DNA from 2 places in the Streptomyces sp. NPDC032745 genome. Region 2 is predicted to be linked to the other one. Evidence: riboswitches for the same ligand, from Rfam matches in the RefSeq annotation. Region 2 holds a riboswitch; the other holds the start of a gene.
The links. Region 2 has a riboswitch for glycine ahead of gcvP (aminomethyl-transferring glycine dehydrogenase). Riboswitches for the same ligand answer to the same signal wherever they lie in the genome.

Region 1: it holds a riboswitch for glycine, as region 2 does, so the genes downstream of both, gcvT (glycine cleavage system aminomethyltransferase GcvT) here and gcvP (aminomethyl-transferring glycine dehydrogenase) in region 2, are expected to answer to the same signal.

What each region holds. Positions count from the first base shown of each region.
Region 1 is NZ_JBVING010000001.1:718,590-732,782, forward strand. Features, by position in the region: gene ACZ5WG_RS03170 (AfsR/SARP family transcriptional regulator) at 1-1,063, opposite strand, end outside; gene ACZ5WG_RS03175 (GDSL-type esterase/lipase family protein) at 1,248-2,420, shown strand; gene ACZ5WG_RS03180 (AMIN-like domain-containing (lipo)protein) at 2,472-2,972, opposite strand; gene ACZ5WG_RS03185 (SsgA family sporulation/cell division regulator) at 3,088-3,504, opposite strand; gene ACZ5WG_RS03190 (hypothetical protein) at 3,686-3,991, opposite strand; gene ACZ5WG_RS03195 (L-serine ammonia-lyase) at 4,246-5,628, opposite strand; gene glyA (serine hydroxymethyltransferase) at 5,848-7,104, opposite strand; gene gcvH (glycine cleavage system protein GcvH) at 7,120-7,500, opposite strand; gene gcvT (glycine cleavage system aminomethyltransferase GcvT) at 7,612-8,727, opposite strand; glycine riboswitch at 8,912-9,015, opposite strand; gene ACZ5WG_RS03215 (AAA family ATPase) at 9,211-9,882, shown strand; gene ACZ5WG_RS03220 (enhanced serine sensitivity protein SseB) at 9,994-10,728, shown strand; gene ACZ5WG_RS03225 (enhanced serine sensitivity protein SseB C-terminal domain-containing protein) at 10,790-11,530, shown strand; gene ACZ5WG_RS03230 (ABC transporter permease) at 12,043-13,035, shown strand; gene ACZ5WG_RS03235 (ABC transporter substrate-binding protein) at 13,077-14,193, shown strand, end outside.
Region 2 is NZ_JBVING010000002.1:748,040-762,232, reverse strand. Features, by position in the region: gene ACZ5WG_RS07795 (sugar phosphate nucleotidyltransferase) at 1-1,312, shown strand, start outside; gene ACZ5WG_RS07790 (DUF881 domain-containing protein) at 1,422-2,330, shown strand; gene ACZ5WG_RS07785 (small basic family protein) at 2,327-2,659, shown strand; gene ACZ5WG_RS07780 (DUF881 domain-containing protein) at 2,656-3,570, shown strand; gene ACZ5WG_RS07775 (FHA domain-containing protein) at 3,653-4,594, shown strand; gene ftsR (transcriptional regulator FtsR) at 4,670-5,434, shown strand; gene ACZ5WG_RS07765 (bifunctional nuclease family protein) at 5,499-5,972, shown strand; gene ACZ5WG_RS07760 (MerR family transcriptional regulator) at 6,153-6,791, shown strand; gene ACZ5WG_RS07755 (DNA polymerase IV) at 6,871-8,346, shown strand; gene ACZ5WG_RS07750 (PRC-barrel domain-containing protein) at 8,343-8,714, opposite strand; glycine riboswitch at 8,828-8,926, shown strand; gene gcvP (aminomethyl-transferring glycine dehydrogenase) at 9,125-12,010, shown strand; gene ACZ5WG_RS07740 (DUF5999 family protein) at 12,167-12,373, opposite strand; gene ACZ5WG_RS07735 (hypothetical protein) at 12,732-13,352, opposite strand; gene ACZ5WG_RS07730 (glutamate-cysteine ligase family protein) at 13,847-14,193, shown strand, end outside.

The sequences.
Region 1 (14,193 bases), on a different contig from region 2:
CCTCGGCCGGTTCGGCGGCGGCCGCCGGGTCGGCGCCGCGAAGGTCCACGTACAGCTGCCCGTCGGGGAACTCCGCGCGCACGCCGTGCGCCACCCGCAGCGCGAGCGCGGTCTTCCCGACCCCGGCCGCCCCGGCCACCACGCACACCTCCCCCCGCCGAACCGTCTGCCGCAGCAGCTCGACCTCCCGCTCCCGCCCGACGAACGCGCCGCCGCCATCGGGCAACTGGGCGGGCCGGGCGTCTGGCGGCGCGTGCCCGCCCGGGGCGGTCGGCTCCGGCTCCGGTTCCGGCTCCGGTTCCGGTTCCGGTTCCGGCTCGGGGAGCGGGGGCGGCCGGCGCAGTGCATCCGCGTCGGAGAGGACCGCCGCGTGCAGGGCACGGAGTTCCGGGCGGGGGTCCAGGCCCGTCTCGGCGGCGAGCCGGCGGCGGGCCCGGGCGAACGCCTCGAGCGCCTCGCCGCGCCGGCCCGCACGGTACAGGGCCAGCATGTGGAGCTCCACCAGCCGCTCCCGCAAAGGGTGTTCGGCGCTGAGCGCGGCCAGCTCCGCGCACACCTGCGCATGCCGGCCGAGTTCCAGGTCGGCGGCCAGGGCCTGTTCGACGCAGTCCAGCCGGGTCTGCTCCAGCCGGGCCGTCGCCGACTCGAAGATGCGCCCTCGGAGCCCGCCCAGCGCAAGGGGGCCCCGCCACAGGTCCAGGGCCTGGCCCAGGAGGGCCCGCCTTCGCGCCGGCCCGTCCGCCGCGTCGGCCGCTCGCCGCAGCCGCGCGAACTCCCGTACGTCTAACAGTGCTTGTCCCGGCTCCAGCAGGAATCCCGCGTCCGTGCGGGACACCGGCAGGCCGAGCCGCCGCAGCGCCCCCGCCACGTTCTGCAGCTGCTCCCGCGCCGTGGCCGGCGGGTCGTCCCACACCGCCGCGGCCAGACCGGCCGCCGGGACGACCCGGCCGGCCTCCAGCAGCAGTGCCGCCAGCACCCGCTGGCTGCGCGGTCCGCCGAGCGCCAACGGGCGCCCGTCCAGCCGCGCTTGGACCGGCCCCAGGAGCGTGAAGTCGAGGGCCATGACGCACTCCGAGGCGCTGCGGGCGGACGGACGGCGGGCCGCCGGCGGACGGGTGGCCCGTGGATGGGCTACGGATGGGCCGCCGGTGGGCGCCGATCGTAACGTCTGGCCACCCGGTCGGAGCAGGGGTCGCGCCTATTCCGCTTCTTCGGCCGCATCCCACTCCTCCGAGAGGACATCCCCCATGCGTACCCGCACGCGCACCGCCTCCCGGGGCGCCGCGCTGCTGACCGTCGCGTTCCTCGGCCTGGCCGGTCTCACCGCGCCCCGCGCCGAGGCCGACACGTCCTCACCGCCCGCAGGCCCCGCCGTCGCCGTCGCGATGGGCGACAGCTTCATCTCCGGCGAGGGCGGCCGCTGGCTCGGCAACACCGACCGCTACGACGGCAGCCGCAACGGCACCGACCGGGCCTGGACCGGCGGTTCCAAGTACGACCCGGGCAAGGTCTACGGGAGCACCGGCGCGGTCGGCGGCTGCCACCGCTCGGACGTCTCGGAGATCGCCACCGCCCCGCTCCCCGGCATCGACGAGCGCATCAACCTCGCCTGCTCCGGGGCCGAGACCGTCAACGTCCTCAGTACCGCCGCGGGCGGGCAGCCGTATCACGGCGAGGCACCGCAGACCGACCGCCTCGCCGCCCTCGCCCGCGCCCGGCGGGTCAGGGTGATCGCCCTGTCCATCGGCGGGAACGACCTCGGCTTCGGCGCGGTCATCGGCGACTGCGCGTACGACTGGTACTTCAAGCGGCTGTGCTGGAAGAAGCAGGCGCCGGTCGTCGAGCAGAAGCTGCCGGGCGTGCAGGCCAAGGTCACGGCGGTGGTGGACGACATACGGGCCACCATGCGGGCCGCCGGGTACGCGGACGGCGACTACCGGCTGGTCCTGCAGTCCTACCCCTCGCCGATCCCGGGCGGGGAGTCCTTCCGGCTGTCGCAGAACGACTCGGACCGCATGTACAAGGACGGCTGCCCCTTCAACGACCGCGACGCGACCTGGGCGGCGTACACGCTCGTCCCGCAGATCGGCGACATGGTCAAGTCGGTGGCGGCCGCCCGCGGCACCGACTACCTGGACCTGCGCGACGCGCTGGCCGGGCACGAGGTGTGCTCGCTCGGCACGGAGCAGGTGGGCCGGAGCGGGCCGGACGCACGGCAGGACGAGTGGTTCCGCTTCCTGGACTACGCGAACACCCAGGGCACGCTGGAGGAGTCCATGCACCCGAACGCCCACGGGCAGCGGGCGATGGCCGCCTGCCTCGGGCTGGTGGGCGCGGCGGCACCGGGCCGGTACGCGTGCACACAGGACTGGTTCGGCGACGGCGACCCGGGCCGGATGCGGATCCGGCCGGTGAGCTGACCGAACGGACGGGGTGGGCGGGCGCCCCGGGCACCCGCCCACCCCTCGCCCTCACCGGCACACGTTGCGGTGCGCGACGTCCAGCACGAACCGCTCGGGCCCGTGCAGCGTGAAGGAGGTGAAGGACGGCTTGCTGTTGAAGGCGGCGCCGAAGGTGACGTACCCCTCGAAGTCGCCGGTCATCGCGAGGCCCTTGAGCCGGGGCAGGTAGATCTTGACGAGCTTCGGCCCGTGGTACGTGCTGTCGCCCGCGCGGTTGTGCGCGGCGGCGGGATGCAGGCGGATCTGCAGGAAGTACTTCCCGGCCAGCGGGACGGGCTTGCCGGATCCGTCCTGGACCAGCTTCGCCGCGCGGGTGACGGTGACCCCGGGGACGTGTCCCCGCAGGTCGATGACGATGCGGTCGTACGTGCAGTGCCCGCCCCAGCGGGCATTGACGACGAGCGGCGTGGGCCGGACGACGGCCGAGGCCGGCGCGGCGAGGGTGATCCCGGCGGTGAGCAGCACACCTGTGGCAAGGGCCACGAGCTGCCGGCGGCGGAGGTGGTTCATGACGTCCCCCTGATTCTTCAGAGGCGGGGACCGGTGTCACTGCTGAGGACACGCCCGGCAGGCTCATGGTTGCACCCAAAGCGCCCGAAATTAAAAGAAATGGGATAGACCTCCCCTATCGGGGCAGGAGGGTGCTCAGCTCGGCGTCGAGGTCGTAGTGCCGCTGCTCCTCGCCCCGCGGCACCAGCCGGACCAGCCGCCGGCACAGCGCGCGCACGTCCTTCGCCCGGGCGGACACCACGCAGCTCCGCTCGCCGTTGGTGAAGGCGAGGAACACCCGCGGCTCCCTGCCCTGCCGGCGCGGCCACACCTGGACGTCCCCCTCGCCCGTCGCGCAGGTCTCCCCGTCGAGCAGCAGGTCCCGGGAGAACACCCAGCGCGCCACGTGCAGCCCTGCGCCCCGGAAGTCGAGAGCCAGCTCGTAGGGCCGGTCGCAGCGGTACGTGAAGCCCCCGAGCAGCGGCAGGGGCGCGGGCGAGGCCTCCAGCCGGAGCGGGAGGACGTGGTGCTCGATACCGTCCGTGCCGTCCATGCGCTCCACCTCTCTGCCGGCTCACGGGGGGAATCCGCCCTCTCGGGCAAGCTAGCCCACCTCCAGGCCGCCCCCGCGGGCCGAAGGTCCCGACCCGGAGGGCCGCTGGACCCGTCTTGTCACAGGAACGCGCAGCGGCCCGCCCTCCGGGGGAAGGGCGGGCCGCCGCGTCACCGGTCCGTTACGGGACGGGGTTGAAGACGAACGAGTCGTTGGACTGCCCGATGGCGGTGAAGCCGGCGCCGTTGGCCTGGGCGCCGTTGCTCTGGTTGGACGCCCCGGAGCCGGTGGCGACCTGCTGGGTGGTGGAGGCGTTGCCGGGGTTGCTGCCGGCGACCCCGCTCCCGAGGATCTCGGCGACGGCGGCGTCGGACGAGACGCCCGCACCGGCCCCGTTGTCGGCCTGGGCGACGCCGGCGAAGAGCGCGACGGCGAAGGGGAGCGAGGCGACTGCGGAGATCACGCGGATGCTGCGGTTGCTTGCCAAGATGAAGTCCTCCAGTACGCAAAAGGCTGCGGTCCAAGGCGGTTGGCCGGCCGCCGGGGGTGTGGCCGCGACGTCACGTGATCACCATGGCGCACGTGATCATCGAGAGACCAGCCCGCGGCCGAGGGTTCGCCCTCACGCGTGATCAACTCCCGGCAAACCTCAAATCACCTGCGAATACCACCTGTTGTGGCGGGCAAAGCGGAGGGGCCCGACGCGTTGCGCCGGGCCCCTCCCTCGTCATGCGTGCCGGATCAGCACTCGATGACGTTGACCGCCAGACCGCCGCGGGCGGTCTCCTTGTACTTGATCTTCATGTCGGCGCCCGTCTCCTTCATGGTCTTGATGACCTTGTCGAGGGAGACCTTGTGGGTGCCGTCGCCGCGCATGGCCATCTTGGCCGCCGTGACCGCCTTGACCGCCGCCATGCCGTTGCGCTCGATGCACGGGATCTGGACGAGGCCGCCGACCGGGTCGCAGGTCAGGCCCAGGTTGTGCTCCATGCCGATCTCGGCCGCGTTCTCCACCTGCTCCGGGGTGCCGCCCAGGACCTCGGCGAGGGCGCCGGCCGCCATCGAGCAGGCCGAGCCGACCTCGCCCTGGCAGCCGACCTCGGCGCCGGAGATCGAGGCGTTCTCCTTGAAGAGCAGGCCGATCGCACCGGCCGCCAGCAGGAAGCGGACCACGCCCTCCTCGTCGGCGCCGGGCACGAAGTTCATGTAGTAGTGCAGGACCGCCGGGATGATGCCCGCGGCGCCGTTCGTCGGAGCGGTGACCACCCGCCCGCCCGCGGCGTTCTCCTCGTTCACGGCCATCGCGTAGAGGGTGATCCACTCCATCGACAGCGCCAGCGGGTCGCCCTCGGAGCGGAGCTTGCGGGCGGTGTTCGCCGCCCGGCGCCGGACCTTCAAGCCGCCCGGCAGGATGCCCTCGCGCGACATGCCGCGCGAGACGCACGCCTGCATGACGCGCCAGATCTCGAGCAGGCCCTCGCGGATCTCCTCCTCCGTGCGCCAGGCCTTTTCGTTCTCCAGCATCATCGCGGAGATCGACAGGCCGCTTTCCCGGGCCATGCGCAGCATCTCGTCGCCGCTGCGGAAGGGGTACTTCAGCGCCGTGTCGTCGAGCTTGATCCGGTCCTCGCCGACCGCGTCCTCGTCCACCACGAAGCCGCCGCCGACCGAGTAGTACGTCTTCTCCAGCAGCGGGGTGCCCGAGGCGTCGTACGCGAAGAGGGTCATTCCGTTCGCGTGGTACGGCAGGGACCGGCGGCGGTGCAGGATCAGCTGGCTCGGCTCGTCGAAGGCGATCTCGTGCGCCTCCCCTATCTCGGTGCCGAGGAGGCGCAGGCGGCCCGTCCGGCGGATGCGCTCCACCTCGTCGTCGGCCGTCTCCACGTTCACCGAGCGGGGGGAGTGGCCCTCCAGGCCCAGGAGCACCGCCTTGGGCGTGCCGTGGCCGTGGCCGGTCGCGCCGAGGGAGCCGTACAGCTCGGCCCGGACCGCTGCGGTCTGGGCGAGCACGCCGTCCTTCTTCAGCCGGGTCACGAACATGCGGGCGGCCCGCATCGGACCGACCGTGTGGGAGGAGGAGGGACCGATGCCGATGGAGAAGAGATCGAAGACGGAGATGGCCACGGTGGCGGACTCCCTTGTCTGCTCGTGGGTGGAGGGGCAGGCGGGGTGGATCGTGCGAGGGGGGATTGTTCGGATTTTGTCCGACAGTCGAGCTTAACGTGGCGAGGTGAACGTTTCGTCTGCCCGAGATGGTCGCCGGACGGCGCTCGGGTATGGCTCGTGTCACACGGGAAGGGCCCGGCCCTGTGTGACACAAGGCCGGGCCCCCCAAGCCGCCGCCTAGAGCGTCGGGTACAGCGGGAACTTCGCCGCGAGCGCGGAGACGCGGGCCTTGAGGGCCTCGCTGTCGTAGGCCGGCTTCAGCGCCTGCGCGATGATCTCGGCGACCTCGGTGAAGGCCTCGGCGTCGAAACCGCGGGTGGCGAGGGCCGGCGTGCCGATCCGCAGACCCGAGGTGACCATCGGAGGCCGCGGGTCGTTCGGGATGGCGTTGCGGTTGACCGTGATGCCGACCTCGTGGAGGCGGTCCTCGGCCTGCTGCCCGTCCAGCTCGGAGTTGCGCAGGTCGACCAGGACCAGGTGCACGTCGGTGCCGCCGGTGAGGACGTCCACGCCCACGGCCTTGACGTCGTCCTGGACCAGGCGGGCGGCGAGGATCTTCGCGCCCTCCAGGGTGCGCTCCTGGCGCTCCTTGAACTCGGGCGAGGCCGCGACCAGGAAGGAGACCGCCTTGGCCGCGATCACGTGCTCCAGCGGGCCGCCCTGCTGACCCGGGAAGACCGCGGAGTTGATCTTCTTGGCCAGCTCCTGCGTCGACAGGATGACACCGCCGCGCGGACCGCCGAGGGTCTTGTGCGTGGTGGTGGTGACGACGTGGGCGTGCGGCACCGGGTTCGGGTGCAGGCCCGCGGCGACCAGGCCGGCGAAGTGCGCCATGTCGACCATCAGGTACGCGCCGACCTCGTCCGCGATGCGGCGGAAGGCGGCGAAGTCCAGCTGGCGCGGGTAGGCGGACCAGCCGGCGACGATCAGCTGCGGCTTGGACTCCTTGGCGAGGCGCTCGACCTCGGCCATGTCGACCTCGCCGGTCTCGTCGACGTGGTACGGGACCACGTTGTAGAGCTTGCCGGAGAAGTTGATCTTCATGCCGTGGGTCAGGTGACCGCCGTGGGCCAGGTTCAGGCCCATGATCGTGTCGCCCGGCTTCAGCAGCGCGAACATCGCGGCGGCGTTCGCCTGCGCACCCGAGTGCGGCTGGACGTTCGCGGCCTCGGCGCCGAACAGCGCCTTGATGCGGTCGATCGCGATCTGCTCGACCACGTCGACGTGCTCGCAGCCGCCGTAGTAACGGCGGCCGGGGTAGCCCTCGGCGTACTTGTTGGTCAGGACCGAGCCCTGGGCCTCCATGACGGCGACCGGAGCGAAGTTCTCCGACGCGATCATTTCCAGGGTGGACTGCTGGCGTGCGAGCTCGGCGTCGACGGCGGCGGCGACGTCCGGGTCGAGCTCGTGGAGGGGGGTGTTCAGAACAGACATCAGGATCCCCTGTGGTCAGTTACCGGCGGTGAGCTTGGCGTACTCGTCGGCGGAGAGCAGGTCGGCCGGCTCCTCCGCGATGCGCACCTTGAACAGCCAGCCGCCCTCGAACGGGGCGGTGTTCACGAGCGCCGGGTCGTCCACGACGTCCTGGTTGGCCTCGACGACCTCACCGGTGACGGGGGAGTACAGGTCGCTGACCGACTTGGTGGACTCCAGCTCGCCGCAGGTCTCGCCCGCGGTCACCGTGTCGCCGACCTCGGGGAGCTGGGCGTAGACGACGTCACCGAGCGCGTTGGCCGCGAACTCCGTGATGCCGACCGTCGCGACGCCGTCCTCGGCGGTCGACAGCCACTCGTGCTCCTTGCTGTAACGCAGCTGCTGGGGGTTGCTCATGACCTGATTCTCCTGGATGCGGGGGAGTGGATACGAACAGTGGTCTTGCGTACTGAGACGGCCGGTACGGCGCCCGTACGGCCCCGGTGGGAACCCGGTACGGGGTACGGGTTACTTCTGCCGCTTGTAGAACGGCAGGGCCACGACCTCGTACGGCTCATGCGTACCGCGAATGTCCACGCCGACACCGGAGGCGCCGGGTGCGGCGTGTGCCGCGTCCACGTACGCCATCGCGATCGGCTTGCCCAGCGTCGGGGACGGGGCACCCGAGGTGACCTCGCCGATGACCTGCCCGCCGGCCACCACGGGGAAGCCGGCGCGCGGGACGCGGCGGCCCTCGGCGATCAGGCCGACCAGCTTGCGCGGCGGGTTCGTGGCGGCGCGCTCGGCGGCGGCCTCCAGGGCGGCGCGGCCCACGAACTCGCCCTCCTTCTCGAACTTCACGACCCGGCCCAGCCCCGCGTCGAACGGGGTGAGGGAGGTGGTCAGCTCGTGCCCGTACAGCGGCATGCCCGCCTCCAGGCGCAGGGTGTCGCGGCAGGACAGGCCCGCCGGGACCAGGCCGACGCCCTCGCCGGCCTTGGTCAGCGCCTGCCACAGCTCTACGGCGTGCTCGGGGGCGACGAACAGCTCGAAGCCGTCCTCGCCCGTGTAGCCCGTACGCGCGATCAGCGCGGGCACGCCGGCGACCGTGCCCGGCAGGCCGGCGTAGTACTTCAGGCCGTCCAGGTCTGCGTCGGTGAGGGAGGCGAGGATGCCGGGGGACTCCGGGCCCTGGACGGCGATCAGCGCGTACGCGTCGCGGTCGTCGCGGACCTCGGTGTCGAAGCCGGCGGCGCGCTCGGTCAGGGCGTCGAGGACGACCTGGGCGTTGGAGGCGTTCGCGACGACCATGTACTCGGTCTCGCCCAGGCGGTAGACGATCAGGTCGTCGACGATCCCGCCGTCCTCCTGGCAGATGTGCGTGTAGCGGGCGCGGCCGACGCCGACGGTGGAGATGTTGCCGACCAGCGCGTAGTCCAGGGCCTTGACGGCCTCGGGGCCGGTCAGCGTGATCTCGCCCATGTGGGACAGGTCGAAGAGGCCGGCCTTGGTGCGGACGGCGTTGTGCTCGTCGCGCTCACTGGCGTACCGCAGGGGCATGTCCCAGCCCGCGAAATCGGTCATGGTCGCACCGAGCGATCGGTGCAGCGCATCGAGGGCGGTCAGGCGGGGGGCAGTGCTCATGGGTGTGGCTCCCGGGTCCCAGGGCATGACATGACGAGGACGATCCTCCCCATCTGTCATCGGAACCTGAGAGGTTCGCCGAGAGTTCCCGGTCGGACCCGGGGAACCTCGACTTGCACCTTGGGTGGAGCGCGCGCGGATGCCGTCATGAGGGACGGCGGCGCGGCTCGCTTTTCAGATCTGCCTCATCCACGCGGTACGGGGCCTGAGAGATTCAAGGGAGGAACTTGCTCCTTCGGCGCCCGGGCACGGCCTCACGGCCTGCCGGGACTCTCCCGCGCGGATTCAAGCGGCCGGTATGCAGTTGGTCCAGATGGCGCACATCATTGCACGCCGTCCGGGTGATCGGGCGGTCGGGCCCGAAAGAACGTACGGACAGGTGAGGAGGCCGGGAAGCGCAGGCCGGAACCGGGCGCTGCCGGATTACCGTCTCTTTACACTCAGTGGGCATGAGGGGCCCTGCGGGCCCGATGGGGGAAGGCGATCACTGTGCGGAGATTCGGAGTGCTGGCGGCGACCGGGACGGGAGCCGTGGACGGGGTGCCGGCGGCGCGGCGGGCGCGCTCCATCGGCGGTCCCGTACGCGACCTGCGCGGCCGGGGGCCGCACGGACCGCAGTGGCTCGGCTTCGCCGAAGGGGACATCGTCGTGGTGTCCGGCCTGCCGGGCGGCGGCAAGAGCACGCTGATCAAGCGGGCCGCGGAGGGCGGCGGCATCGACTCCCAGGACGTGCGCGAGCGCTGGGAGCGGCGCATGCCGCGGGCGCTGCCGTACGCGGTGTACCGGCCGGTGGTCCGCTGCGCGCACTACTGGGGGCTGTGGCGGGCGCTGCGCTCGGGGGCCTCGGCGGTGGTCCACGACTGCGGGACGCAGAGCTGGGTGCGGAGCCTGCTGGCCGCGGCCGCGCGGCGGCGGGGCCGGGCGCTGCACCTGCTGCTGCTGGACACCACCCCCGAGGAGGCCCTGTCCGGGCAGGCGGCGCGGGGGCGCGGGGTGTCGGCGTACGCCTTCGCCCGCCATCGCGGCGCGGTGGCCCGCCTGCTGCGCGAAGCGGAATCCGGCCGTCTTCCCGCGGGCTGCACATCGGCGGTCCTCCTGGACCGCGCCTCGGCCGCCCGTGTGACCCGCATAGCGTTCCGGCGGGGCTCCTCGTAGTGCGGCCGTCGTTCGAGGCGCCGGGGTCCGGGGCGGAGCCCCCGGCAAGGAGACCGGCCCGAGCCGTTAACCTCGGGCCGACAGCGTGGGGCGAAATCAGCGGAGGCGTACATGCAGGGCGGCGGCTGGCCGGACAACGAGCTGGAGCAGGTGCTCGGGGCGGCGCTCGGGCAGACGGACGCCGGGGCCCGGATCGTCGAGGTGCTCGGCCGGAGCCGGCTCTGGGTGCCCCTGCCCGGCGGTGGCGGCCCGGACGGGGCCGGCATCATGCTGCCCACCATGGAGATCGACGGGGCGGCGTACGTCCCCGTCTACAGCTCCGAGGCCCAGTTCCGCGCCTGCGCCGGACCCGCCATGGACTTCGCCGTCGCCCCCGCCGTCGAGTTCGCCCGCGGCCTGCCCCCGCAGCTCGGCATCGCCGTGAACCCCGAGGGCGCCGTCGGCGTCCCGCTGCCCCCGCCCGCCGTCGCGGAGCTCTGCCGCATCGGCCGGACCCCGCTCGACGGCCCCGCCACCGGCGGCCGCGTCCGGCTCTACGAGCCCGACTGGCAGGAAGACCCGGTGGACTTCCTGACCGCCGCCGCCGAGGAGTTCCGCGCCACCGGCGTGGTCGCCGCCGCCCACCGCTGCCTCGCCAGCGTCGAGGGCGGGGCCCCGGAGCTCTACATCGGTGTCCGGCTGCTGGGATGGGAGCCCGAGATGCGGAATGCCCCGATGGACGCCCTCGGCCGGGCCCTGACCCGGGTACCGCCGCCCTGGCCGGTGCAGTTGATCCTCCTGGACGCCGCGCAGGACCCGGTGGTCGACTTCATCGTTACGCGCGTACGCCCCTTCTACCTCCCGTAGGGCCGCTTAAGCTGGGTGCGGATACGGGTGGGACGACGGGCAGACGAAGAAGGAGTACCGGGTGAGTGCGTCAGGCACGGCCGCGGCCGGGCAGCTCGAGCACATGATGCGCCAGGTGACTCCCGGGCGCTACGAGAGCTATGAGTCGCTTCTGCACGCCCTCGCCGAGGGCCGCCTGTGGATGCTGCTCTGGCAGGGCCAGCCGGGCTCCCCGGACGCCCAGTACGGCGGCATGGAGGTCGAGGGCCTCGGGTACGCGCCGTGCGTGACCTCCCCCCAGGAGCTGGCCGCCAGCGGCTGGAACAGGGGCTACGAGGTGGTCACCGGCCGGGACATCGCCCGCGCCCTCTACCCGGACCGCTGGGGCCTGTGGCTCAACCCGCACGCCCAGGGCGGCGGCCTCGGCATCCCCTGGGCCGACCTGCGCCGGATCGCCACCGGCCTCGACCGGATGCCGGCCGGCCCGCTGCGGCTGTCCGAGCCCGCCCTCGAGCTCCCGCAGTTCTACGGGCTGCTGACCCAGCACGCGCACCGCACCCCCGCCGTCCGCTCGCTGCGCCGTGCTTGGGTGCAGCCTTCGCTGGGCTCGCCCTACCTCGCGGTCGGGCTCGACCTGTACGACGCCTCCGCGCCCGCGCTGGAATCCGTACGGGAGATGATGCGCCAGTCGGTCGGCGCGGTCCCCGAGGGCGTGCCGGTGTGCACGGTGGCGCTGGCGGACGAGCACGATCCGGTCGCGATGTGGCTGCGCGCCCAGAGCCGCCCCTTCTACGACCGTGAGGGCCAGGCCCCCGCGTACTGACCCGGGAGGCACCGACCTCGTCCGGCTCTGTCCGGGCACTGGGACAGCCGTATCGAACCGACCGAAGGCCGCAGGGAACCACCGTTCCCTGCGGCCTTCGGCTTGTCCGGTTTTCGCCCCTGTTGTGGGGCCAAAAGGCATGGGCCTCACGCGAGTTGGGCGCCATGTCCGATTGCGTACCGAACGGACGGTCTTGATCCGCTCAGGCGAGAGCGAAGTCCGGATAACGGGAACCGGACCCTCACATCACGGTTGCGCATCCATTCATCTGCGGGTCTGGCGGCTGATTGCAGCGCCGATGAAGACTCCCCACCCAAGAGCCGGTCAGTCCTGCGAAGTCCGGTTCGGCATATGCATTTCGCTTGTGGCTCTGCCCCGCACTTCCTGCAGTTCTTGCACTTCAGCACGCGTCCTGCGTGTCACCACGCACTCCGAGCGCCACTCCGCACCAACGCCGCCACAGCGGCGGGCATGGGCCGGCAACCCGTCGGCCGAGAGGGGTCCCCACCACGATGACGGCACCACTGCATGACACGAGCGCGGAAACACCCGCAACCGTGTCCGTAGCCGACGTCCCTGCCAAGGCCATCGAAGGCCGCTCGCCCGGCCGCATCGCCTGGATGCGGCTCAAGCGCGACAAGGTCGCGCTGACCGGCGGCGTGGTCGTGATCTTCCTGATCCTGGTGGCGGTCTTCGCACCGCAGATCGTGAGCCTGCTGGGCCACCCGCCCAACGAGTTCCACGAGGACTTGATCGACCCGGACCTGGGCACACCGCTCGGCTCCTTCGGCGGGATGAGCTCCGACTTCCTGCTCGGCGTCGAACCCACCAACGGCCGCGACGTGTTCAGCCGGATCGTCTACGGCGCCCGCATCTCCCTGGTCGTCGCCTTCCTGTCGGCCTTCGTGTCGGTCACCATAGGCAGCCTGCTCGGCGCGCTCGCCGGGTTCCTCGGCGGCTGGGTCGACGGCCTCATCAGCCGCCTGATGGACCTGCTGCTCGCCTTCCCGCAGCTGCTGTTCACCATCGCCCTGGTCTCCGTCGTCCCCAACTCCCTCTGGGGGTTCGAGGGTTCGGGTGTCCGGATGGGCGTCCTGATCGTCGTCATCGGCTTCTTCGGCTGGCCGTACATCGGCCGTATCGTCCGGGGCCAGACGATCTCCCTGCGGGAGCGCGAGTACGTCGAGGCCGCGCGCAGCCTCGGCGCCGGCCGCGGCTACATCCTGATCAAGGAGCTGCTGCCCAACCTGGTCGCGCCGATCCTCGTCTATTCGACGCTGCTCATCCCGACCAACATCCTGACGGAGGCGGCCCTCAGCTTCCTCGGTGCCGGCGTCAAGCCGCCCACCGCCTCCTGGGGAAAGATGCTCTCCGACGCCATCCCCATCTACCAGGACGACCCCGCGTACATGGTGGTCCCGGGTATCACGATCTTCATCACCGTCCTGGCGTTCAACCTCTTCGGGGACGGGCTGCGTGACGCACTCGACCCCAAGGGCAGCTGAACCGCTTCATCGATTCACCCACCTATGGAGGTTGGACCAACGTGATCCGCAGAAAGCAGGCATTCGCGATCACCGCCGTGATCGCCGCCCTGTCCCTGACCGCCGCGTGCGGTGGCAGTGACGGCGACAAGAAGTCCGAGGGCAAGGGTGGTGGTGGCGCCGCATTCAACGCCGCGACCACCGCCATGGTGAACCCCTCGGACGCCAAGGGCGGCGAGCTCAAGCTCTGGTCGCCGCAGGACGTCGACTACCTCGACCCGGCGCGTGCCTACTACGGCTTCGTGTGGGACATCCAGCGCCTCTACGTGCGCCAGCTGCTCGCGTACGACAGCAAGCCGGGCAAGGACGGCAGCAAGATCGTCCCGGACCTCGCCGAGGCCCTGCCGGTCCTGAGCAACGAGGGCAAGACGTACACCCTCAAGATCAAGGACGGCGTGAAGTTCGAGGACGGTACGCCGATCACCTCGAAGGACTTCAAGTACGGCATCGAGCGCGTCTTCGCGCAGGACGTGCTGTCCGGCGGTCCCACCTACCTGATCGACCTGCTCGACCAGGGCCAGAAGTACCCCGGCCCCTACAAGGACACCGACCCCAACAAGATGGGTCTGAAGTCCGTCGAGACGCCGGACGACAAGACGATCGTCTTCAACCTGGCGAGCGCCAACTCCGACTTCAGCTACCTGCTGGCCATGCCGTCCTCCTCGCCGGTCCCGGCGGGCAAGGACACGGGCGCCACGTACACCAACAAGCCGGTCTCCACCGGCCCGTACAAGGTCGAGAGCTTCACCGCGAGCAAGGGCGCGACCTTCGTCCGCAACGAGAACTGGGACCCGAAGACCGACACGATCCGCAAGGGTCTGCCGGACAAGGTCTCGTTCACGGTGACCACCAACCCGGACGACATGGACGCGCGTCTGCTGTCGGGCGACATCGACCTCGCCATCGACGGCACGGGCATGCAGCAGGCCGGCAAGAACAAGGTCCTCAAGGACGAGAGCCTGAAGAAGAACGCGGACAACCCGTTCACGGGCTACATCCGCTACTTCGCCTTCCCGACCACGGTCGCGCCGTTCGACAACATCGAGTGCCGCAAGGCCGTCATCTACGCGGCCGACCCGAAGTCCCTGCAGACCGCCCGCGGCGGCCCGACCAGCGGTG
Region 2 (14,193 bases):
CGTGGAGATCACCCCCGAGCTGGTGGTCCGGCTCGCCGGCGCGTACGCGACGACCCTGAAGAAGGGGGCGACGGTCACCACGGCCCGAGACCACTCCCGCGGCGCGAGAGCGCTCAAGCGGGCAGTGATCTCGGCGCTGCAGTGCAGCGCGATCAACGTGCGCGACCTGGAGAACGTACCGCTGCCGGTGGCGCGGCAGCAGACCGCGCGGGGTACCGCGGGCGGGATCGTGGTGCGGACCTCGCCCGGGGTGCCGGACTCGGTCGACATCGTGTTCCTGGACGAGCGGGGAGCGGACCTCTCGCTCCAGCAGCAGCGCAAGCTGGACCGGGTGTACGCGCGGCAGGAGTACCGGCGGGCGTTCCCGGGCGAGATCGGCGACCTCCAGTTCCCGGGCAGTGTCTTCGACGCCTATACGGGTTCCCTGCTGCGCCGGGTGGACACGACCGGCGTCGCCGATTCCGGGCTCAAGGTGGTCGTGGACGCCTCCAACGGCAGTGCCGGGCTCGTTCTGCCGAGCCTGCTGGGCCGGCTGGAGGTGGACGCGCTGACGATCAACCCGGGGCTCGACGAGTCCAGGCCGACGGAGACCGCGGAGTCCCGGCGGGCCGGGCTGGTGCGGCTCGGGGAGATCGTGGCCTCGGCGCGGGCCGCGTTCGGGGTGCGGTTCGACCCGGTGGGAGAGCGGATCTCACTGGTGGACGAGCGCGGGCGGATCATCGAGGACGACCGGGCGCTTTTGGTGATGCTGGACCTCGTGGCCGCCGAGAAGCGCAGCGGCAAGGTGGCGCTGCCGGTGACCACGACCCGTATCGCCGAACAGGTCGCGGCGTACCACGGGACGCAGGTGGAGTGGACGACGACCTCGCCCGACGACCTGACGCGGGTGGGCCGGGCGGAGAACACGATCTTCGGCGGGGACGGCCGGGGCGGATACATCGTCCCGGAGTTCAGCAGCGTGTTCGACGGGTCGGCGGCCTTCGTCCAGCTGATCGGTCTGGTGGCACGGACGCAGCTCACGCTGAGTCAGATCGATGCGCGGATACCGCGAGCCCATGTACTCAAGCGGGACGTACCGACCCCGTGGGCGGTGAAGGGGCTCGTGATGCGGCGGGTCGTGGAGGCGGCCGGGGACCGGCAGGTGGACACCACCGACGGTGTGCGGGTGGTCGAGGCCGACGGGCGGTGGGCGCTGGTCCTGCCGGACCCGGCGGAGGCGGTCACGCACCTGTGGGCCGAGGGTCCCGACGACGTGTCCGCGCAGGCGCTGCTGGACGAGTGGGCGGGCGTGGTGGACGGCGCCGGGCACTGAGCGCCGGAGACGTTGCGGACCAGCGCAGTCCGGTGGGCCGGGTGAGGAGCGCCTTGCTCCCTGTCCACCGGACGGGCGCATTCGGTGCGGGCGGCGCCGACATGCGACGATGAGCGGCATGTCGCAGCCGCCCCACAACCGGAGTTCGGCGCCGGCGCCTCCCGCGCGCCCGGACGCATCCATGTCGCTGCTGACGCACGTGATGGACCACAGTCTCGACGAGGGCTATGCAGAAGCGTCTGCCCGGCGTGAGGCGGAGGGCACGGCGGGCCTGCCGCGCACCCTCAAGGCCAAGCTGGCGCTCGCCGCCGGGCTCGTGCTCGCCGCCATGGTCGTCACGCTGGGTGCTGCCCAGGCGCGGATAGCCGCGCCGGTCCTGGCCAAGGAGCGGCAGGAGCTGATCGACCGGGTGCAGCGGGCCGACGAGCGCGCGGACGGCCTGGAGCGGGACATCGAGCGGTTGCGGGCGAACGTCGTGGGCCGCCAGCGTGAGGCGCTCAAACAGCACGGCGGCGACCAGGGTCAGCTCGTGGCACTGCTGGCCGGTGCCACGGAGGTCCGCGGTCCGGGGGTCAAGCTGGTCGTGGACGACGCCAAGGGCTCCTCGTCGGGCGGCGGTGGCAAGCCGCGCGAGAACACCGGGTTCTCGGACACCGGCCGGCTCCGGGACCGGGACATGCAGAAGATCGTCAACGGGCTCTGGCAGTCCGGGGCCGAGGCCATCTCGATCAACGGGCAGCGGCTGACGGCGCTGTCGGCGATCAGGGCCGCGGGTGACGCGATACTGGTCGACAACAGGCCGCTGGTACCGCCGTACGAGGTGCTGGCGGTGGGGGACAAGAAGCGGCTCGGGACCGCGTTCCAGGACTCCGCGGACGGCCAGTACCTGCACGCGCTGCAGGAGAACTACGGGATCCGCTACACCTTGTCTCCCGCGGACGAGCTGCGGCTGCCGGCCGCGTCGAGCCTGACCGTACGTACAGCTACAGCAGAAGAGCCGAAGAAGGGTGCATCGTGATCGCGGTACTGGGCCTGGTGGCCGGAGTGGTGGTCGGACTTCTGGTCCGGCCCGAAGTGCCGGCCGTCGTGGAGCCTTATCTGCCGATCGCCGTGGTGGCGGCGCTGGACGCGGTGTTCGGGGGCTTGCGCGCGATGCTGGACGGCATCTTCGTGGACAAGGTCTTCGTGGTGTCGTTCCTGTCGAACGTGGTCGTGGCGGCGCTGATCGTCTTCCTCGGTGACAAGCTGGGCGTCGGCTCGCAGCTGTCGACGGGTGTGGTCGTGGTCCTCGGCATCCGCATCTTCTCCAACGCCGCGGCCATCCGCCGGCACGTGTTCCGGGCGTGAGGCCGATGAGTACGAACGACAACCCGCCCGAGGAGCCGATGGGCTCGGAGCTGCCGCCGCAGGACCAGCCCGAAGAGGGCGCCCAGCGCGAGGCGCAGCCGGCGCAGCCGGCCCAGCCGGCTCGGCCCGACGAATCCACCGGAACCACCGCATCCGAGGCGGCCGCCATAGACAAGGCCGCCGAGCCGGCGCAGACCGGCCGCCAGCGGCTGGCGGAGGGGCTGTGGCCGCCGCGGGTGAGCCGGGCCCAACTGATCGTGGCGCTCCTCCTGTTCGTCCTCGGGCTGGGCCTGGCCATCCAGGTGCGGTCGAACAGCGACTCCAGTGCGCTGCGCGGGGCCCGCCAGGAGGACCTCGTACGGATCCTCGACGAGCTCGACGGGCGGACCAAGCGCCTGGAGGACGAGAAGCAGCAGCTGGAGGACCAGCGCAAGGAGTTGGAGAGCAGCTCCAACCAGGCCGAAGAGGCCCGGCGGCAGACCATCGAGAAGGAGCGCCAACTCGGGATCCTGGCCGGTACGGTGGCAGCGCAGGGGCCGGGCATCACGCTGAAGATCACCGATCCCAAGGGCCAGGTGCAGTCGGACCAGCTGCTGGACACCCTCCAGGAGCTGCGGGCGGCCGGGGCCGAGGCGATCCAGATCAACGGCGTGCGCATCGTGGCGGGCTCGTTCTTCTCGGACGCGGGCGGCGGGATCGGGATCGACGGTAAGAAGATCACACAGCCTTATGAGTTCAAGGTGATCGGCAAGGCACAGGATCTGGAGCCTGCTCTGAACATTCCCGGCGGTGTCGTGCAGACGCTGGAGAAGGAACAGGCCACCGTCGCCGTCACACGGTCGGCGAAGATCGTTGTGGATGCCTTGCGGGCTGCGAAGCAGCCTGACTACGCTCGGTCGTCATCGTCGTGATGTGGGACGGGGAGCGGACGGGCTCACGCGGGCTGATGCCTGCGGGGGGTCGGCGCACTGAAGTCGTGGTGCGTGGTGGAAACTGTCTGGTGGTTACGGACGTTGTGAGAATGTCCGGGTCGGCAGGTGTGTGCATTCGGAGTTCGTCCTGCCCCACGGGCGGGTCTGTTTCGTTCAAGGGGAATCGCCCGTGAAGTTGTTTGAGAAGTTGTTCGGAAAGAAGAACCGCGAGGACGGTGCAGCGAGGCACCGCGCGGGGCAGGGAGAGGTGGAAGGGCAGGGCGACCGGCCGCTCTTCCGTGACGAGGTCGCCGGCGCGGGTGATGTTTCGGGCGCGCCGGGCGCGTCGTCTGTTGACCCTGCAGGTTCCGGACGCATAGGTTTCGGTGAACCATCAACCTCAAGTTCGGGTGGAGGGTTTTCCCCCGACCCGTATGCCACCAATGCCTCCGCGGGGCAGCCGCGGCGCGAGGAGCCGTCCATGTCGGCCGAGCAGGTTTGCAGCAGGTGCGGACACCGCAGCGATGCGGCCAGCCGGTTCTGCTCCAACTGCGGCGCGCCGCTGCGGGCGGGCCTGACGCCGGAGCGTGCCTCGGAGACCACGTCCACCATCTCGATCTCGGGCCTCGAGGCCTACGAGGCCGAGGTGTCCGGACAACAGCACGTGTCGTCCTCGCTGTCCCCCGAGGCCCAGGCCGCGGTGGAAGCTCTGCCTCCGGGTTCCGCCCTGCTGATCGTGCGGCGCGGCCCGAACTCCGGCAGCCGCTTCCTGCTGGACGGTGAGCTGACCACGGCGGGCCGGCACCCGCAGAGCGACATCTTCCTGGACGACGTCACGGTCTCCCGGCGGCATGTCGAGTTCCGCAGGAGCCAGGAGGGCGGCTTCACCGTCGCCGACGTGGGCAGCCTCAACGGCACGTACGTCAACCGTGAGCCGATCGACTCGGTCGCCCTGCACAACGGCGACGAGGTGCAGATCGGCAAGTACCGGATGGTCTTCTACGCGAGCCTGCGGGGCGTCTGACCGCCCCCTGGGCTCCGCCCGGGGGGACCCCCACCTCCGGACTCCGTCCGGGGGGATCCCCAGAGGGAAGGTCCCATGCTGCGTACCCCCACCGGCGGCGCCTCGAAGAGAGGCACCGCCGGCGCGCCCGGGCGGCTGGTGAGCATCGGCACGGTGCTCACCATGCTGCGCGACGAGTTCCCCGAAGTCACGATCTCGAAGATTCGCTTCCTGGAGGCGGAGGGGCTCGTCGAGCCCCGGCGCACACCCTCCGGATACCGCAAGTTCAGCACGGAGGACGTCGAGCGGCTTGCTCGCATCCTGCGTCTGCAGCGGGACCACTACCTGCCGTTGAAGGTCATCCGCGAACAGCTGGACGCGCTCGCCCGCGGCGAGCAGATCCGTATCCCGTCGCCCACGGCGCACGGGGATTCCGTCGATCCGGCCAGCCCTTCCGCCGTCTACGGCGAGGTGGGCCGGGAGCGGCCGACCGCGGCCCGGGTGGGCCGCGCCGAGCTGATCGCCTCGGCCGAGGTGGACGAGGCGCAGCTGGCCGAATGGGAGTCGTACGGGCTGATCGGTGAGGCTCCCGGCGGCGGATTCGACGCCGAGGCGGTCACCGTGGCCCGCCTGGTGGCGGATCTGGGCCGGTTCGGGCTGGAGCCCCGGCACCTGCGGGCCATGAAGGCCGCCGCGGACCGGGAGGCGGGGCTGGTGGAGCAGGTCGTGGCACCGCTGCGGCGGCACCGCAACCCGCAGACCAGGGCGCATGCCGAGGCCACCATGAAAGAGCTCGCGGGGCTCTCCGTACGGCTCCACGAGGCCTTGGTGCAGACGGCTCTCGGGGTCCGTCTGCACTGACCCCGGGGATCTTCGAGGGGGGCCCGACTACCCAAACCTGCCGGGCAGGTCCTAGGGTTGCTGTGTGAACGAGCTCGACGTTGTGGGTGTCCGGGTGGAAATGCCCTCCAACCAACCGATCGTGCTCCTGCGTGAAGTGGGAGGCGACCGGTACCTCCCCATCTGGATCGGACCAGGGGAGGCGACCGCCATTGCCTTCGCGCAGCAGGGCATGGCCCCTGCCCGGCCGCTGACGCACGACCTGTTCAAGGACGTGCTGGAGGCGATCGGCGAGGAGCTCACCGAGGTCCGGATCACGGATCTGCGGGAGGGCGTCTTCTACGCGGAGCTCGTCTTCGCCAGCGGGGTCGAGGTGAGCGCGCGGCCCTCCGACGCCATAGCGCTGGCCCTGCGTACGGGGACGCCGATCTACGGCAGCGACGGCGTGCTCGACGACGCCGGAATCGCCATTCCGGACGAGCAGGAGGACGAGGTGGAGAAGTTCCGCGAGTTCCTCGACCAGATCTCTCCGGAGGACTTCGGCACCGGGCCACAATGAGCCGCCGACCGCGCCCGTCCATAGGGAGTGTCAGCCCATTCGGTTAACCTTTCCCCGAAATGGGGCACGGGAAACCACTCTCAGGGTGATTATCACTCGGCGTGCCGAGTGTGGCGATCGTTGACGCACCCCTGGTGACTGCCTACCTTCGAGGGGGCAGGTCAAGGACGGAGGGTCGGCGTGAGAGTCACGGGCGACGGTACGACCGGGGGCATCCCCGTGCGGAGTGACGGTGGGCCGTACCCGCTCCACGGCAGCGCGGCAGGTTCCGCGCGCCGTCAGCCGGAGGCGGCCACGGTCGCAGCGGCCGGCGCGGACCCGGCACCCGAACAAGTCGGCTACCGGGGTCCGACGGCGTGCGCCGCGGCGGGCATCACGTACCGGCAGCTCGACTACTGGGCGCGGACCGGGCTGGTGGAGCCCACGGTGCGCCCCGCGTACGGGTCGGGCACGCAGCGCCTGTACAGCTTCCGGGACGTCGTCGTCCTCAAGATCGTCAAGCGCTTCCTCGACACCGGTGTGGCGCTGCAGAACATCCGGACCACGGTCCAGCACCTGCGGGACCGCGGTTTCGCGGACCTCGAGCGCATGACGCTGATGAGCGACGGCGCCACCGTGTACGAGTGCACCTCGCCGGACCAGGTCGTGAGCCTGCTCCAGGGCGGGCAGGGCATCTTCGGCATCGCCGTGGGCGTGGTCTGGCGCGATGTCGAGAACGCGCTGTCGCAGCTGCACGGCGAGCGGGTCGACACCGGCGAGACCGTGGTCGGCCACAACCCGACGGACGAGCTCGCCGCCCGGCGCAACCGGGCCGGCTGAGACCGGTCCCCGGCCCGGCCGCGAAGGCGCCGGGCCCGGCCCCGGCCGATTGTCAGTGGCGTAGGGCAGCATCGGGGCTGTGAGAGCCGCGCCGACCATCCTGCATCTGGACATGGACGCCTTCTACGCATCCGTGGAGCAGGCATCGAAGCCGAGCCTGCGCGGCAAGGCCGTGATCGTCGGCGGGCTCGGCCCGCGCGGGGTGGTCGCCACCGCTTCCTACGAGGCGCGGCGCTTCGGGGTGCACTCGGCGATGCCGATGGCCCAGGCGCGGCGGCTCTGCCCGAACGGCGCCTGCCTGATCCCGCGCTTCAGCCTGTACCGGGCGGTCAGCGAGGTGGTCATGGCGCTGCTGCGGGAGCTGTCGCCGCTCGTGGAGCCGCTCAGCCTGGACGAGGCCTTCGTGGACCTGGAGGCGGGTGGCACTGCCTTCGACGCGGAATCCGCCCTGGAGACGGGACAGCGGCTGCGGGCGGACATCCTGGCGGCGACCGGGCTCAGTGGGTCGGTGGGGCTCGCGGGGTCGAAGATGCTGGCGAAGGTGGCCTCGGAGGAGGCCAAGCCGGACGGGCTGCTGTTGATCGAGCCGGGCACGGAGCGGGCCCTGCTCGCGCCGATGTCGGTACGGACCCTGCCGGGGGTGGGGCCGGCCACCGGGGAGCACCTGCGGCGGGCCGGGATCACCACCGTGGGGGAGCTCGCCGAGGCCGGCGAGGACGAGCTGGTCCGGATGGTCGGGCGCTCGCACGGGGTCGGCCTGTACCGGATGGCGCTGGGGCTGGACGACCGGCCGGTGGTCGCTGAGCGCGATGCGAAGTCCGTGTCGGTCGAGGACACCTTCGACGTGGACCTGCACGACCGGGTGCGGATCCGCAACGAGGTGCAGCGGCTCGCGGACCGGTGTGTGCACCGGCTGCGGGACTCGGGGCACTCCGGGCGCACGATCGTGCTGAAGGTGCGGCGGTACGACTTCTCGACCCTGACGCGCTCCGAGACGCTGCGGGGGCCCACCGACGACCCTGCGGTGGTGCGGGAGGCCGCGGCGCGGCTGCTGGAGGCGGTGGACACCACGGGCGGGGTGCGGCTGCTGGGGGTCGGTGTGACCGGGCTGGCGGACTACACCCAGGAGGACCTGTTCGCGCAGTCCATGGCCGCTGAGGCCGCGGAGGCTGCTGCGGAGGCCGCCGCCGAGGGCGGGGCAGCCGAGCCGGACGGCGCTGCGGAGGCCGCCGGGGCGGGCGGGCCGGTCGGGTCCGGTGGCCAGGCAGGTCCGGCAGGGTCTGGTGGGCCTGCAGAGGCCCCCGGGGCTGCGGAGCCGTCCGGGGAGCCGGAGCCCGCCCGGGAACGCCGCTGGGCGGCCGGGAGCGACGTACGGCATGCCGTGTACGGGCCCGGGTGGGTGCAGGGCAGCGGGGTCGGGAGGGTGACCGTGCGGTTCGAGCGGCCCGGATCGCCACCGGGCCGGGTGCGCACCTTCCGGGTGGACGACCCCGAGCTGGAGCCGTCCGATCCGCTGCCCCTCGTAGGGGAATCCGTACCGCCCGAGGCCGCTTAGGGGGTGTCGTCGCCGTTCGCCAGGCGGCCGAAGTCGCGCTGGATGTCCGACGGGAGGGAGACGTCCAGTCCGTAGTGGTGGTAGAGCTGCAGCTCCTGTTCGGGGGAGAGGTGGCGGCCGACTCCGAAGTCCGGGGCGTCCTTGATCAGGGAGCGCTCGAAGGGGACCCGCAGGGTGTCGTCGACCACCTCGCTCGGTTCCAGCGGGACGAACGCGTCCCGGCTGAACAGGCCCGTCCGGACGGCGGCCCACTCGGGCACGCCCGTGGCATCGTCGAGGTAGACCTCGTCGACGGTGCCGATCTTGGTTCCGTTGCGGTCGAACGCCTTGCGGCCGATCAGGCTGCGCGGATCGATGTCGGTCTGCACGGTCCCTCCATATGGTCGCAACTCCTCCGTAACGACTACAAAAGTGCATTTCCGGAGTGGGGGCCACTCGAGGGAGGGCCGGGAACCTCGCTGGTAGGCTGGGTGACGGCTGTTGACCCTGTGCGGGAGAGTCCTCCGAGTGAGCATGACGGAGGCGCCGAAGGAGCAAATCCTCCCCGGAATCTCTCAGGCATACGTACCGCACGTGACGAGGCCACTCTGGAAAGCAGGGGCAGGTACCGGGTGCGCAGTGCCGGTTCCTCCCCTCACCGACGGTGAAAGCCGGAATCCGCGGGCCATCCCCGCGACTCCGGTGAAGCTCTCAGGTTGAGATGACAGAGGGGGAGGCCGTCCGGGTGCCCGCGCCGTGGTGCCCCTCGCAGGTCGTACGACCCAGGAGGCCTCCGTACATGACCGCCAACCGCATTCCGCTCTCCCAGCTGGAGCGAGGGATCCCCTTCGAGCAGCGCCACATCGGCCCGGACGCCGAGGCGCAGGCGAAGATGCTCGCCCATGTGGGCTACGGCTCGCTGGACGAACTGACCGCCGCCGCGGTACCGGATGTGATCAAGAGCGCCGAGGCGCTGAACCTGCCCGAGGCGCTGACCGAGGCCGAGGTGCTGGCCGAGCTGCGTTCGCTCGCCGACCGCAACCAGGTCCTGACGCCGATGATCGGCCTCGGCTACTACGGGACCTTCACGCCGCCGGTGATCCTGCGCAACGTCATGGAGAACCCGGCCTGGTACACGGCGTACACGCCCTACCAGCCGGAGATCTCGCAGGGCCGCCTCGAGGCGCTCCTCAACTTCCAGACCGTCGTCGCGGACCTCACCGGCCTGCCGACCTCCGGCGCCTCCCTGCTCGACGAGGGCACCGCCGCGGCCGAGGCCATGACGCTGGCCCGCCGCGTGGGCAAGTCCAAGGGGAACATCTTCCTCGTCGACGCCGACGCGCTGCCGCAGACCATCGCCGTGATCGAGACCCGCGCCGAGCCGATCGGCATCGAGATCGTCGTCGCCGACCTGTCCGGGGGCATCCCGGCCGAGATCGCCGAGCGCGGCGTCTACGGCGTGCTGCTCCAGTACCCGGGCGCCTCCGGTGCCGTACGGGACATCAAGCCGGTCATCGACCAGGCGCACGGCCTCGGCGCGATCGTCGCCGTCGCCGCCGACCTGCTCGCCCTGACCCTGCTGACCTCCCCGGGCGCGCTCGGCGCGGACATCGCAGTCGGCACCACCCAGCGCTTCGGCGTCCCGATGGGCTTCGGTGGCCCGCACGCAGGCTACATGGCCGTCCAGGACAAGCACGCCCGCTCGCTGCCGGGCCGCCTCGTCGGCGTCTCCGTGGACGCGGACGGCAACAAGGCGTACCGCCTGGCGCTGCAGACCCGTGAGCAGCACATCCGCCGGGAGAAGGCCACCAGCAACATCTGCACCGCGCAGGTGCTGCTCGCCGTCATGGCCGGCATGTACGCGGTCTACCACGGTCCGGACGGCCTGCGGACGATCGCCCGCCGTACGCACCGCTACGCGGCCCTGCTCGCCGCCGGTCTGACGGCCGGCGGGGTCGAGCTCGTGCACGGCGCGTACTTCGACACCCTCACCGCCCGGGTGCCCGGCAAGGCCGCCGAGGTCGCCGCCGCCGCCCGCAAGGGCGGGGTCAACCTGTTCCAGGTCGACGCGGACCACGTCTCCGTCTCCTGCGACGAGACCACCCTGCGCGCCGGCGTCGAGGCCGTCTGGGCCGCCTTCGGCGTGAGCGCCGACATCGAGGCCCTCGACGGGACCACCGCCGACGCCCTGCCCGAGGGCCTGCTGCGCTCGGACGACTACCTGGCGCACCCGGTCTTCCACCAGCACCGCAGCGAGACCGCGATGCTGCGCTACCTGCGCAAGCTGGCGGACAAGGACTACGCGCTGGACCGCGGCATGATCCCGCTGGGCTCCTGCACCATGAAGCTCAACGCGACCACCGAGATGGAGTCGGTCACCTGGCCGGAATTCGGCCAGCTGCACCCGTTCGCCCCGGTCGAGCAGGCCGAGGGGTACCTCACGCTCATCTCGGAGCTGGAGGAACGTCTCTGCGAGGTCACCGGCTACGACAAGGTCTCCATCCAGCCCAACGCCGGCTCCCAGGGTGAGCTCGCCGGCCTGCTGGCCGTCCGGGCCTACCACCGGGCGAACGGCGACGAGCAGCGCACCGTCTGCCTCATCCCGTCCTCCGCGCACGGCACCAACGCCGCCAGCGCCGTGATGGCCGGCATGAAGGTCGTCGTCGTCAAGACCGCCGACGACGGCGAGGTGGACGCGGCCGACCTGCGCGCCAAGATCGAGCAGTACCGCGACGAGCTCGCCGTGCTGATGATCACGTACCCCTCGACGCACGGTGTGTTCGAGGAGCACGTCGCCGACATCTGCGCCCAGGTGCACGACGCCGGCGGCCAGGTCTACGTGGACGGCGCCAACCTCAACGCCCTGGTGGGCCTGGCCAAGCCGGGTCACTTCGGCGGCGACGTCTCGCACCTGAACCTGCACAAGACCTTCTGCATCCCGCACGGCGGCGGCGGCCCGGGCGTCGGCCCGGTCGGCGTCCGGGCGCACCTTGCCCCGTACCTGCCGAACCACCCGCTCCAGCCCACCGCGGGCCCGGAGACGGGCGTCGGCCCGATCTCGGCGGCGCCGTGGGGCTCGGCCGGCATCCTGCCGATCTCGTGGTCGTACGTGCGCCTCATGGGCGGCGAGGGCCTCAAGCGCGCCACCCAGGTGGCGGTGCTCGGTGCGAACTACATCGCCAAGCGCCTGGAGCCGCACTACCCGGTGCTCTACACCGGCCCGGGCAACCTGGTCGCGCACGAGTGCATCATCGACATGCGCCCGCTGTCGAAGGCGACCGGCGTGAGCATCGACGACATCGCCAAGCGTCTGATCGACTACGGGTTCCACGCGCCGACCATGTCCTTCCCGGTGGCCGGGACGCTCATGATCGAGCCGACGGAGTCCGAGGACCTCGCCGAGATCGACCGCTTCTGCGACGCGATGATCGCCATCCGCGCCGAGATCGAGCGGGTCGCGGGCGGCGAGTGGCCGGTGGACGACAACCCGCTGGCCAACTCCCCGCACACGGCGGCGGCGCTGGGCGGCGAGTGGAACCACCCGTACAGCCGAGACGAGGCCGTCTTCCCCGGCGGGGTCACGGCAGCCGAGAAGTACTGGCCGCCGGTACGCCGTATCGACGGTGCCTTCGGCGACCGCAACCTGGTGTGCTCCTGCCCGCCGCTGGACGAGTACGACAACTGAGCCGTACGGCACTACGACACCGTGTCCGTTCGGTGACATGACATATTCGTATGACATGACGGCATGACGAAGGGGCCGGTCCGGGAGAATGATTCCCGGGCCGGCCCCTCTGCGTTCTGTTCTGTTCCGTTCCGTTCACTCCGTGCTGTCGTCGGACTAGGCCGCTTTCATCACCTGCGCCGCAGCGAGCGGGCGGTGCGGGGCGATGATCTGGCCGTCCGGCAGCAGCTCACCGGTGTCCTCGAAGAGCAGGACGCCGTTGCACAGCAGGCTCCAGCCCTGTTCCGGGTGGTTGGCCACGGGCTTGGCGGCCTCCCGGTCGGCGGAGTCGGCTGACGGGCACGCTGGCTGGTGCTGGCACATGGATGCGTTCTTTCGCTGCGATGTGGTCTGTGTGCTGCGGCTCGATGCGTTGTTCATGGCCGCCCCCCGTATCAACGTCATGGTTTGGTCAGGGTCCCAGTGTTGCCCCCCGGACTTGAGTCCGCAGGGATTTCCCGGCAGCTGTCCTCATAGATTGATGACGCATCACTCGTGCGGGCGGTTCAACCCAACTCCCCTGTCATTTCGGGTGGTTCGCAGGTGACCCGAGTGGGCTAGACCGAATGGGTCGTACGGGTCACCGGCCCCGCAACGGGCCAGCTCAGACCATGCCCGGACGCAGCTCGGACCATGCCCCGGCCCGGCTCGGGCTCGGCTCGGGACCTGCTCGGGCCCCGGGTCAGGCGGCCGGTGCGGCCAGCGACGGCGGGAGCGGCGGACTCGGCGGAGCGAGCCGGTGGGTCATCACGGGCAGCAGCTCGGACACCGGGTGCGGCCGGTACGCGGCGATGCCGGGCGGGGCCGGCGCCAGTGGCACCAGGAGATCCGCGGCGGCCGGCAGCCCGGCGGAGGCATCGGCGCCGACCGCCCCGTGCAGCCACAGCGTCAGCATGTACAGCTCCGGTACGGAGAGCAGCCGCGGCTGGTAGCTCTTGCCGAGGGATTCCGCCTGGCGCAGGGCGCGTTCGGTGGCCGCGACATACGGGCCCTCGAAGAAATGGGAGAAGGCCCAGCCGTCCGGCGTCAGCCGGGTGTCCGCGGCGGCGACGTACCGGTCGCCGCTGCGGATCAGGAACCGCCAGGCGGTCAGCCGGGTACGGGGCGGACGGCCCCCCGCAGCCAGCTCCGAGATGTTCAACCGGTCGAGGACGTGGACCGGAAGCGGCAGTTCGGCGGTCATCGGACCCTGCAGCGCGCGCAGGGCCGGAGTGTGCGCCTCGTGGACGGCGGTGGGGGAACCGAGTGCCGCGAGGACGCTGCGCAGGGCGGGCGCGGGAGCCGGAGGGACATGCAGCGGCATGGTGGGTCGCCTCTCACTTGGGAGACCTGTGGATCGGGGCAGGTGCGGACGGCGCTGTCGCATTCTGGGGCCAGAGGGGGGCTGAGGGGCAATGGCCGCGCGCCAACTCTCTGCCTCGTTTGCGGAGTTTATACGACATGTGTTCACGCAGTGTTTCGGCTAGCTGTCCCGCCTATTGCCGACAAGGCGCTTACCGGTCCCGCTGACATGGCATTCATGCCGGTTGCGCGCGAACATGTCGCGCTGACCTCGGAGGTTACCGGACGGGGGCTCGGCTGGAAAGCGTCCATTATGCGGAACCGGCAAAACGCATGCGGAATTTGCATACGGTGTCTTGCCAAGTGAATGTGCCATAGCGCCCTTCGGCCAAACCGGCGCGCGCTCCCCGCCACGCACGCCCCCTCGGCGTTATCGATCACGCCGTCGGGGCATCATCGACCGTACACGCGCGCCTGGGTGGCACAGGCCAGGCCCACTCGAGGAGGGACGCTTCGATGGGGGAGAAGGTCGTGGCGGGCGGATTCGACCTGTCCGATCGGCAGAAGTACCGGAGGAAGCTTCACGAGTGTCTGGAGGGACTGGAGCGGCTTCTGGCGGAGAAGAGGTTCGACCGGCCAAAGAACATGATGGGGCTGGAGATCGAGCTGAATCTCGCGGGTGCAGACGGGTTGCCGAGAATGGTGAATGCCCAGGTTCTGGAGCGGATTGCGAGCCCCGATTTCCAGACCGAACTCGGAATGTTCAACCTGGAGGTGAACGTCCTTCCGCACCGGCTCGGCGGCCGGGTATTCGACCAGCTCGCCGAGGAACTGAGTGCAGGGCTCGGCTATGCCCACCGGCA